Regions from separate parts of the Marinomonas dokdonensis genome, predicted to be linked through region 2. Evidence: predicted binding sites of a transcription regulator. Region 2 holds the regulator's gene; each other region holds the start of a gene.
The links. The regulator sigma-54, encoded in region 2, starts transcription at its own class of promoters, with help from an activator protein. The targets are predictions, from matches to a motif close to TGGCACNNNNNTTGCTNT.

Region 1 (3,286 bases), on a different contig from region 2:
CTTGCATGGCTGGTGCTTCACCTATGATCTCTTTGTCGGCTTCCACTTCAAGTTCGATGGCGGCCGCTTCTGGATCTGGACGCGAGTTGCGGTGATGCAACATGGCACGCTTCACTAGGCTGACAGCATCTTCTACATCAAATGGCTTTGGTAGATATTCAAATGCGCCACCTTGATAAGAGGCCACTGCACTTTCTAGGTCGGAGTGCGCCGTCATGATAATCACCGGTAAATAAGGGTGATCTTTTTGGAGTTTATTCAGCAGTGTTAAACCATCCATGCCCGGCATGCGAATATCACTAATGATGGCGCTAGGTTGGTCCTTGGCTAACATGCTAACGAGGTTTTCGGCAGAATCGAACAGCTTACACTGAATGCCTTCTTGTTCTAGGGTTTTCTCTAGCACCCAACGGATAGAGCGATCGTCATCTACGATCCATACAGTGTCTTCTGGTGTCATGGGTTTGTCTCCTGAGCGGTGGCTTTCGTCTCAATAGGTATTAAGATGTTAAATTCGGTGGATTTAGCGTTGCTGTTGCATTCGATGATGCCTTCATGTTGGTGGACAACAGATTGAGAAATGGACAATCCCAGTCCTGTACCGTCGGCACGTCCGCTAACCATTGGGTAAAATAAGGTTTTCAAAATATGGGGTGGAATGCCCGGGCCGTTGTCGATAATGCTGATCTTGCACACTAGACGATGGCGGCTAGCCCCTATGGTAAATTGGCGCAAGGCACGGGTAACAATGCGTATTTCTTTGTAGTCGTTCGGATTTCCTTCAAGCAAGGCTTGCATAGCATTGCGTGTAACATTAAGAAGAGCTTGGATGAGCTGAGACTCGTCTCCCACAATGTCTGGAATACTTGGGTCATAGTCACGGATAATTTCGATTTTACCGTCCGACTCCACCAAGATTAGTTGGCGAACCCGTTCAATCACCTTGTGGATATTGAGCGGTTTGTTTTTCGGTAACTGTCGCGGTCCTAATAGACGATCCACTAGATCCCGCAGGCGATCGGATTCTTCAATAATTACTTGGGTGTAATCGTTAAGCGCTTCGTCGGTAAAGGCGCGGCTGATCAACTGGGCGGCACCACGAATACCGCCTAGTGGGTTTTTGATTTCATGGGCAAGGCCGCGAACCAGTTCTTTACTGCTTTGGTGATTGGCAATGAGTTCACCTTCTTGGAAGATGCGCTTCATTCTGTCTCTAGGGTAGAACTCAATCAATAAGCTTTCGGCTAGGTGGGCGCTGCCTAAAACAGGGGTCACCGTGTAATCACAAAACAGTTTTTTGCCATTAATGCGCACCACTTCCGCTTCACGCTTGGTGAAGGGGTAGCCTGTTTCCAAGGCATTACGCAGAGCATCAAGACTACTGTCGTCATCGCTGAAAGCGCTACTGACACTTTGTCCGTATATGCGGCGACGGCTAATCGCCAATAAAATCTCTGCGGCCGGATTAAGGTATACAATTTCGAGTTGCTGATTGATCTGAATAACAGCAGTCGACAAATGGTCAATTAATAAACTATGCACGGTGAGCCTCTCTAGTGATCCTATCTAACTGCAAAAAACGAACCAACATTGGGCAATTTGAAAGCGCCTATTTGTCTAGGTAGATCAGGATTGGGTCAGGAATGATTGCTCTATTTTGGTGCGACTGTCTAGTGTTGTTTATTTTAGGGCAAAAAAAAGCCCCGATATGAATCGAGGCCTTTTAGAGTTTTTAGTGCTATGAAAACTTATACGCTGTAGTAAAGTTCGAATTCTACAGGGTGAGTTGTCATAGAAACGCGCTGAGCATCGCCAGACTTAAGGTCGATGTAAGCATCGATCATTTCGTCAGTGAATACACCGCCTTCTGTTAGGAATGCGCGGTCTTCGCTTAGAGATTTCAGAGCTTCTTCTAGGCTTGAAGCAACTGTTGGGATTGCCAACGCTTCTTCTGCTGGAAGATCGTACAAATCTTTGTCTGCAGCATCGCCAGGGTGGATCTTGTTCTTGATACCGTCAAGACCAGCCATCAACATAGATGCGAAAGCTAGGTATGGGTTAGCGGTTGGATCAGGGAAACGTGCTTCGATACGCTTGCCTTTAGGGCTCGCAACGTAAGGAATACGGATAGAAGCAGAACGGTTACGAGCAGAGTATGCCAACATAACTGGTGCTTCGAAACCTGGAACAAGACGCTTGTAAGAGTTAGTTGAAGCGTTAGTGAACGCGTTCAATGCTTTAGCGTGCTTGATGATACCACCGATGTAGTAAAGCGCTGTTTCAGAAAGGCCTGCGTATTGGTCACCAGCAAATTGGTTAACGCCGTCTTTCCAGAAAGATTGGTGAACGTGCATACCAGAACCGTTATCGCCAACGATTGGTTTCGGCATGAAAGTCGCTGTTTTGCCGTAAGCGTGAGCAACGTTGTGTACACAGTACTTCATTACTTGTACTTCGTCGGCTTTCTTAACTAGAGTGTTGAATTTAACACCGATTTCGTTCTGACCAGCTGTTGCTACTTCGTGGTGATGAACCTCGATTGTTTGGCCCATTGCTTCGATAGCGTTACACATAGCGCCACGTAGGTCATGGTGAGAATCAACTGGTGGTACTGGGAAGTAACCGCCTTTAACGAATGGACGGTGACCCATGTTACCGCCTTCGATAGACTTGTTAGAAGACCATGCTGCTTCTTCAGAGTTGATCTCTACAGAACAACCAGACATGTCTGCTTTCCATTTAACATCGTCAAAGATGAAGAATTCTGGCTCTGGGCCGAAGAATGCTGTGTCACCTAGACCTGTAGACTTCAAGAACTCTTCTGCGCGCAATGCAACAGAGCGTGGGTCACGGTCGTAGCCTTGCATAGTTGCAGGTTCGATGATGTTACAACGAACAATAACAGTCACTTCTTCAGTGAAAGGATCTAATAGAGCCGTTTCAGGCTGAGGCATCATGATCATGTCAGATTCGTTAATGCCTTTCCAACCAGCGATAGAAGAACCGTCAAACATTTGACCAGTTTCAAAAAATTCTTCATCTACAGAAGCTGCTGGGATAGTTACATGCTGTTCTTTACCTTTAAAATCGGTAAAACGAAGGTCTACCCACTTCGCTTCGTGCTCAGCAATCAAGGCAAGGGTCATGTTTGACATAATTGTTCTCCAATGAAATAAGTAAAATTACTTTCGTTAAATAGAGTGCTTCACTAAGAAGCGCAATTTGGGTTTTATAAAGCATTTCCTGTGCCAGAAATCTGTGCGGACAAATATTCTTTTAAATAACA
Region 2 (3,286 bases):
TATCAACTCGGAAAAAGTTGTTATGACGCGTTCCGTAAGAGGACACTATGAACCTACTCCTAAAAATTAGCTCCATGTTCATGGCTGCTGCTATCAGCCAGCAAACATTAGCCCTTCCTGATGATACCCGCCAACCTCTTGACATACAGGCGGATGAAGCCTCTTTTGATCAGCAAACTGGGGAAGCCATTTACACAGGCAATGTGTTTATTACTCAAGGTTCAATCCAAATTGAAGCGGACTACCTAAAAATCAATACTGATTTAGCAACACAGCAATTTAATAAGCTTGAAGCTAAGGGTAAGCCTGCCAAATTCAGCCAGCAGATTGATCTCGAAGGCAACATGGTGATTAGCCAAGGCAACCAAATTCATTACTCAACGACTCTAGGCCGACTGGAGATCACTGGAGATGGCTACCTGAATCAAACCGACAACAAGGTTTCTGCCGATTATATCTTGTATATGGTGAACACTGGCGCCTTTGAAGCCAGCAAAAAAGGCACTGGTCGCGTCACTATGACATTACAACCTCAAACAGAAGAATAAAGAGAATGACATGGCACTTCTAGAAGCAAAACATCTCGCCAAGAGCTATAAAAAGCGCCAAGTGGTGAAAGATGTTTCTTTATCTGTTGAATCTGGTCAAGCCGTCGGTTTATTAGGCCCTAATGGCGCAGGCAAAACCACTTGCTTCTACATGATTGTGGGCATGGTGAGCAATGATGCTGGCGGTATTTTTATTGATGGTCAAGACATCACCAGTAATGCCATGCATACCCGTGCACAAAAAGGCATTGGCTACTTACCCCAAGAAGCCTCCATCTTTCGTAAAATGTCTGTAGAAGACAATATTTCCGCTATTTTGGAGACTCGCAAGGAGCTAAACAAAGCTCAGCAAGCAGAAAAGCTTGAAAGTTTGCTTGAAGAGTTTCATGTTACTCACATTCGCAAGAACCTCGGCATGGCCCTTTCCGGTGGCGAAAGACGCCGCGTAGAAATTGCTCGCGCTCTGGCAATGAATCCAAAGTTCATTTTATTAGATGAACCTTTCGCGGGTGTAGACCCGATTTCGGTGGGCGACATCAAGCTCATCATCAAGCATCTGCAAGACAGTGGCATAGGTGTTTTAATCACCGACCATAACGTACGAGAAACCCTAGACATCTGTGATAAAGCCTACATAGTCGGCAATGGTCATATCATTGCTTCTGGCGACGCGGAAACCGTTATCAATAATGAACAGGTGAAAAAGGTATATCTAGGCGACGATTTCCGCCTATAACCCCCTTATCATTATTGTTCAAAGAGAGTAGTATGCATAACTCGTTCCAATTCACCTATTTAGAAAGAGTTGCTTTATGAAGCAGTCTTTACAGCTTAAAATCGGTCAACAACTGACCATGACACCTCAGTTACAACAAGCCATACGCCTGTTGCAACTCTCTACTTTAGATTTGAAGCAAGAGATCCATGAATTTCTTGAATCCAATCCCCTGCTTGAAATTGACGACGATGAAAGCCCTATCGTCCAAACTACAACAAGCAGCGAAGAAAAAACGGATAAAAAAACCGAATCAGAAAACCCTGTTATCGAAGCTGAAGAAGCTCGCATTGAATCTGAATGGACGGATAGCATTCCTGAAGAGCTGTCTATTGATAGTAATTGGGATGACACCTATCAGAACTCGGCATCAATAGGCGAACAGAGTGGCTACGAAGGTGGCGACACAGATTTTGAAAGCCGCAATGCTCCTGATGAAAGCATTCAAGACCATCTCATTTGGCAGCTTAATCTAACCCACATGTCTGACCGGGACATTGAAATCGCTTACGCCATTATTGAATGTGTTAAATCTGATGGTTATCTGAGCATTACACCGGACGACATTTGGCAATCTCTAAGCCAAGAGCTTGAGGACCTAGAGTTTGATGAAGTCATTGCCGTGCAGCACAGACTTCAGCGCTTTGATCCGGTTGGTGTGTGTTCAATTGATTTAAGAGACTGTTTATTAGTACAACTGGAAGCTTTCCAGAATCACCCTCTTTATAAAAATACTCACAATCTAATTGATAATTACTTACCTCTATTAGGCAACCGCGACTTTACGCAGTTAATCCGTAAAACCAAGCTCAAGGAAGCCGCTTTAAAAGAGGTCATTGATTTAATTCAACAGCTTAATCCAAGACCTGGCTCTGTTATTGATCATGGCGATACCGATTATGTTATTCCTGATGTTTCGGTGAAAAAGGTGAATGATGTTTGGCAAGTGGAGCTCAATAACGACGCCCTGCCACCCGTCAAAATCAATGAAACTTATTCAGCCATGGCGAGCACAGCCGTCAACACGGAAGATGCCACCTACATTAAGACCTCTTTGCAAGAAGCAAAATGGTTCATAAAAAGTTTACAAAGCCGTAATGAAACTTTGTTAAAAGTAGCCAGCTGTATTGTAAACCGCCAAATTGACTTTTTTGAGCTTGGCGAAGAAGCCATGAAACCTATGGTATTGCATGATGTTGCAGAAGAAGTCGGCATGCATGAATCAACCATTTCCCGTGTGACAACGCAGAAATACATGCACACGCCAAAAGGTATTTTTGAGCTTAAATACTTTTTCTCCAGCCATGTAAATACAGCCTCAGGTGGTGAGTGCTCTTCAACCGCCATCCGAGCCATGATCAAGAAATTGGTGGCGGAAGAGCCACCTAAGAAACCACTGAGTGACAATAAGCTGGCGACAACGCTAGCGGACCAAGGCATTCAAGTAGCGCGAAGGACTGTCGCCAAATACCGAGAGGCGATGAACATCCCTCCTTCCAATGAACGAAAACGACTGATTTAAGACGGATGTGACCTTTATCATGCCATTGAAATCACTACTAAAAACTGAGTTGTGTTTTGCCAAACAAGACATAGTGAGTAAAAAAAGAGTTTTAGAGAACCTAGCCAGCATTGTTTCGGACCGCTTACACTGTGAAAACAGCGCTGTTTACGATGCTCTTTTAGGGCGTGAAAAACTAGGCAGTACAGGGGTTGGTAACGGTATCGCCATTCCTCATTGTCGTCTTGAGTCAGCTAACCATACGGCAGTTGTCGTCTTGTCCCTCAACGAAGCGATTGATTTTGACTCCATCGATAGAAAGCCTGTGGATTTGATTTTTGCCTTAATTGTACCGCCACATGAATGTGACCAGCATTTATCAACGCTGGCGAAAATTGCCGAAATGGCGCAATCTTCAGAAACCCTAGACAAACTTAGAGCGGCGAAGACTGACGAAGAATT
Region 3 (3,286 bases), on a different contig from region 2:
CTGATTGATCACGCGATGAGCACGGGCGAAGTCTTTGGTGAATACTCCAGCGGCCAAGCCATATTTGGTGTCATTGGCGCGCGCGATAACTTCGTCTTCATCACTAAAACTCAACACAGACATAACAGGACCGAAGATTTCATCCTTAACCTGCGGCATATCATCCGTACATTCGGTGAAGACAGTAGGTGCCACAAAAGCGCCTTTGTCTAAACAATTTTCAGTCACCTGATAACCGCCACACAGTAGCTTAGCGCCTGCGGCTTTGGCGGCTTCAATAAAACCTAATACCTTGTGCATGTGGTCTTTAGAAATGAGTGCGCCCACTTGTGTGTCCATGTCCATTGGGTCACCAACTACCATAGCTTGGGTGCGAGTTTTTAGCTCGGCGGTGAAAGCGTCCATGATGTCTTGATGAACAAACACTCGAGTACCATTGGTGCAGACTTCCCCTTGGGTGTAAAAGTTGGCCAGCATTGCCGCTGAAACTGCTTGATCTACCGGCATATCTGGGAAAATAATCATGGGCGATTTACCGCCAAGTTCCATGGTGACCTGCTTTAAAGATTGGGCTGAAGCCGCCATCACTTTTTTACCTGTACCGACTTCTCCGGTGAAGGAAACCTTGTCGATTTGTGGGTGGCTGGTAATCATTTGCCCCGTCCGAGCGTCCCCTTGAACCACATTGAAAACACCGTCTGGTAAGCCTGCTTGAGTGTATATTTCAGCAAGTTTCAGAGCCGTTAGAGGGGTTTCCTCAGAAGGTTTGAAGATCATGGCATTACCTGCAGCGAGGGCAGGACCAGACTTCCAGCAAGCAATTTGAATCGGATAATTCCAAGCGCCTATGCCAGCACAAACACCAAGCGGCTCACGGCGGGTATAAAAGAAATTACCATTACCTAAATCTTGGTATTCCCCTTGGATTTTATTGGTTAAGCCCGCGTAGTATTCAATAACATCGGCACCTGTTTCAATGTCTACACAGATGGCTTCTTGCAGTGGCTTACCCGTATCAAGCACTTCTAGGCGTGCTAGCTCTTCGTTATGTTCACGCAATAAATCCGCTGCTTTTTTAAGAATACGGCCGCGTTCTACAGGGCTCATGGCAGCCCAAACTTTTTGCCCTTGGATAGCAGAAGCTACTGCAGCATCCAGTTCAGCTTGGCCAGCTTGCTCTATGGTAGCGATTACTTCGCCAGTGGCAGGATTGAGGCTGTCAAAAGTTTCCTCACTCGTGGAACCATGATATTGGCCATGAATGTACTGTTGGTGATGTGCCATGATAACCCTCTTTGTGTGTTGCGATAGTTTGCCATTGATGAAAAACGGTTTTATTAAACGCGCATTTAATAAAAACATTGTACACTTTTTGACAGGTGAAACCCAGCCTGCAACAGGCTAAAAACTCTTATGGAGCATAGAGATGTCGTTGATTGGCAAATAACGAGGGAGAAGGCAGGCCTACATTTTAGTCAAATAAGGCCTGCTTAATTAGAGTGGTTTATAGACTAAGGACGCAGTTAGCTTCGTGACTGATTGGGCTGGTGGCATAGCTGTCGGCTTGGTCGTCATTCAGCCATTGGTTTGAGTCGAGCAGGTAACGAAATTGGTATGCTGAGGCTACTGCTAGATTAACCGTGCAGCTAAATAGACCATTTTTTTGTTTTCGCATTGGATGACTGGCAGGATCCCAATCATTGAAATCACCTACCACTGAGATGCTTTTGGCATCGCCAACTAAGTCAGCAGGCAAAGAAAATTTAATTTTGCATTCCGGTTTTGTCTTGAGAAATTTTTTTTCAATCATTTCCTGCTCCTCGGGTAACTCACTTGACGGTTTTAATGGCAAATCCTTCTACGTTCAATGAAGCAAATCCTAAGCCAAAGGTAATAAGTGGTTAATCTGCTGATAAAAATTTCTAAAGTCCTGGATCAATAAGTAGTGCTCAAAGCGAAAAAACTGTTTAACCCTAGTCGAATTGCACCTTTTAATACGCAAAAGGTATGCATTCTGTTATCTCTTGGTGCAGGTAAAAATCGCCACATTTATTATTTCTGTACTAGACTGAAATAATATTCAGCGAAAAATGAGGTGTTGTTATGGACTTACAACTGATCGTTCTTCTCGTGCTAAGTGTCATGCTGTTAATTAAGGTTGTTTACTTAATGGTGGTGAAAAAAGCTCACAAAAAGCCATACCAACCTAAACATCATCACAGTGGCCATGGTCACCATGGCCCTTTCTAAGTGTCTCTAAGCACCACGGTAACGCTTATGTTTCGCTTCTTTGACTTTTTCTAAGTCCACTAGGACTAAGCCGTCAACGCAATAGCCAAAGTCGGCATCGACCCCAAAGTCTAAGAAGCGAACCCCTCCTGCTTCACACAACTCACTGTACTGCTTAAACAAGGTCGGCACGCTAGCACCCACATGACCCAGTTGCTCTTTTAATGCTCTAAAATCTTCTTCGTAGCTTTCTCCTGTAAATAACCCAGCGATCAATTCATTGTGATCTGGATTAATTTGGTAGGGCGTATAAGAACGAGCTAGATGCTCATTGTCGGCATAATATTTTTTGTAAAAGGCCACAATAAGGTCCTTGGCAATTTGCGGGTAGCTGTTGCTTAAGCTCACTGGACCAAACATATAGCGAATATCTGGGTGACGGTTTAAATAGGCGCCAATGCCATACCATAAGTAATCCAGGCTGCGTTTGCCCCAATATTTCGGCTGTACAAAACTACGCCCCAGCTCTATGCCTTGTTCAAAATAGGGTTCCATGTCGCAAGAGTAGCGGAACAGCTCGGCACTGTAGATTTTGTTACTGCTCTTATCTCTCATGTAACGGGCGACTTCCCCTATGCGGTAGGCGCCGACAATTTCTAACTCTTCTTCGTCCCACAAAATAAGATGGCGATAGTACTGATCAAATTTATCTAAATCGGTACGTTCTCCAGTGCCTTCTCCCACTTGTCGAAAGGCTATTTCACGTAGTCGGCCGATTTCCTTCATGGTGACGGAGCTTGGATTGTAATCAAATAGATAAATCTGCTTGTTGTCCTTGGTGCTGCCTAGGTGCTCAGACTGCTTCAACTCGTTTTTAATTAACTGTCGATTCTGTGGATGGTCGACCGTCTTTTCGGTTTTCAGTAAAGGCTTTTTGCCCTTGGCAATGCGGTAAAGGTGGCGCTTAACCAGTTTATTTTTGTCTTTATCTCTAAGTGGTAACTTAGCCAGTTCTTGAATGGGAATGGCTTGACCCACCTGCATTGGAATCTTGCGA

Region 1: glnL (nitrogen regulation protein NR(II)) is a predicted target of sigma-54. The motif match lies at 1,570-1,587, and genes of this name have one in related genera.
Region 3: ACUM5Y_RS14405 (isoamylase early set domain-containing protein) is a predicted target of sigma-54. The motif match lies at 1,870-1,887, and genes of this name have one in related genera.

What each region holds. Positions count from the first base shown of each region.
Region 1 covers NZ_JBRAND010000001.1:897,906-901,191, reverse strand. The annotation lists gene ntrC (nitrogen regulation protein NR(I)) at 1-460, opposite strand, end outside; gene glnL (nitrogen regulation protein NR(II)) at 457-1,542, opposite strand; gene glnA (glutamate--ammonia ligase) at 1,749-3,155, opposite strand.
Region 2 covers NZ_JBRAND010000004.1:52,821-56,106, reverse strand. The annotation lists gene lptC (LPS export ABC transporter periplasmic protein LptC) at 1-70, shown strand, start outside; gene lptA (lipopolysaccharide transport periplasmic protein LptA) at 48-548, shown strand; gene lptB (LPS export ABC transporter ATP-binding protein) at 559-1,284, shown strand; gene ACUM5Y_RS11005 (RNA polymerase factor sigma-54) at 1,361-2,845, shown strand; gene ACUM5Y_RS11000 (PTS sugar transporter subunit IIA) at 2,865-3,286, shown strand, end outside.
Region 3 covers NZ_JBRAND010000006.1:92,311-95,596, reverse strand. The annotation lists gene betB (betaine-aldehyde dehydrogenase) at 1-1,284, opposite strand, end outside; gene ACUM5Y_RS14405 (isoamylase early set domain-containing protein) at 1,505-1,810, opposite strand; gene ACUM5Y_RS14400 (hypothetical protein) at 2,104-2,250, shown strand; gene olsF (bifunctional ornithine lipid synthase OlsF) at 2,257-3,286, opposite strand, start outside.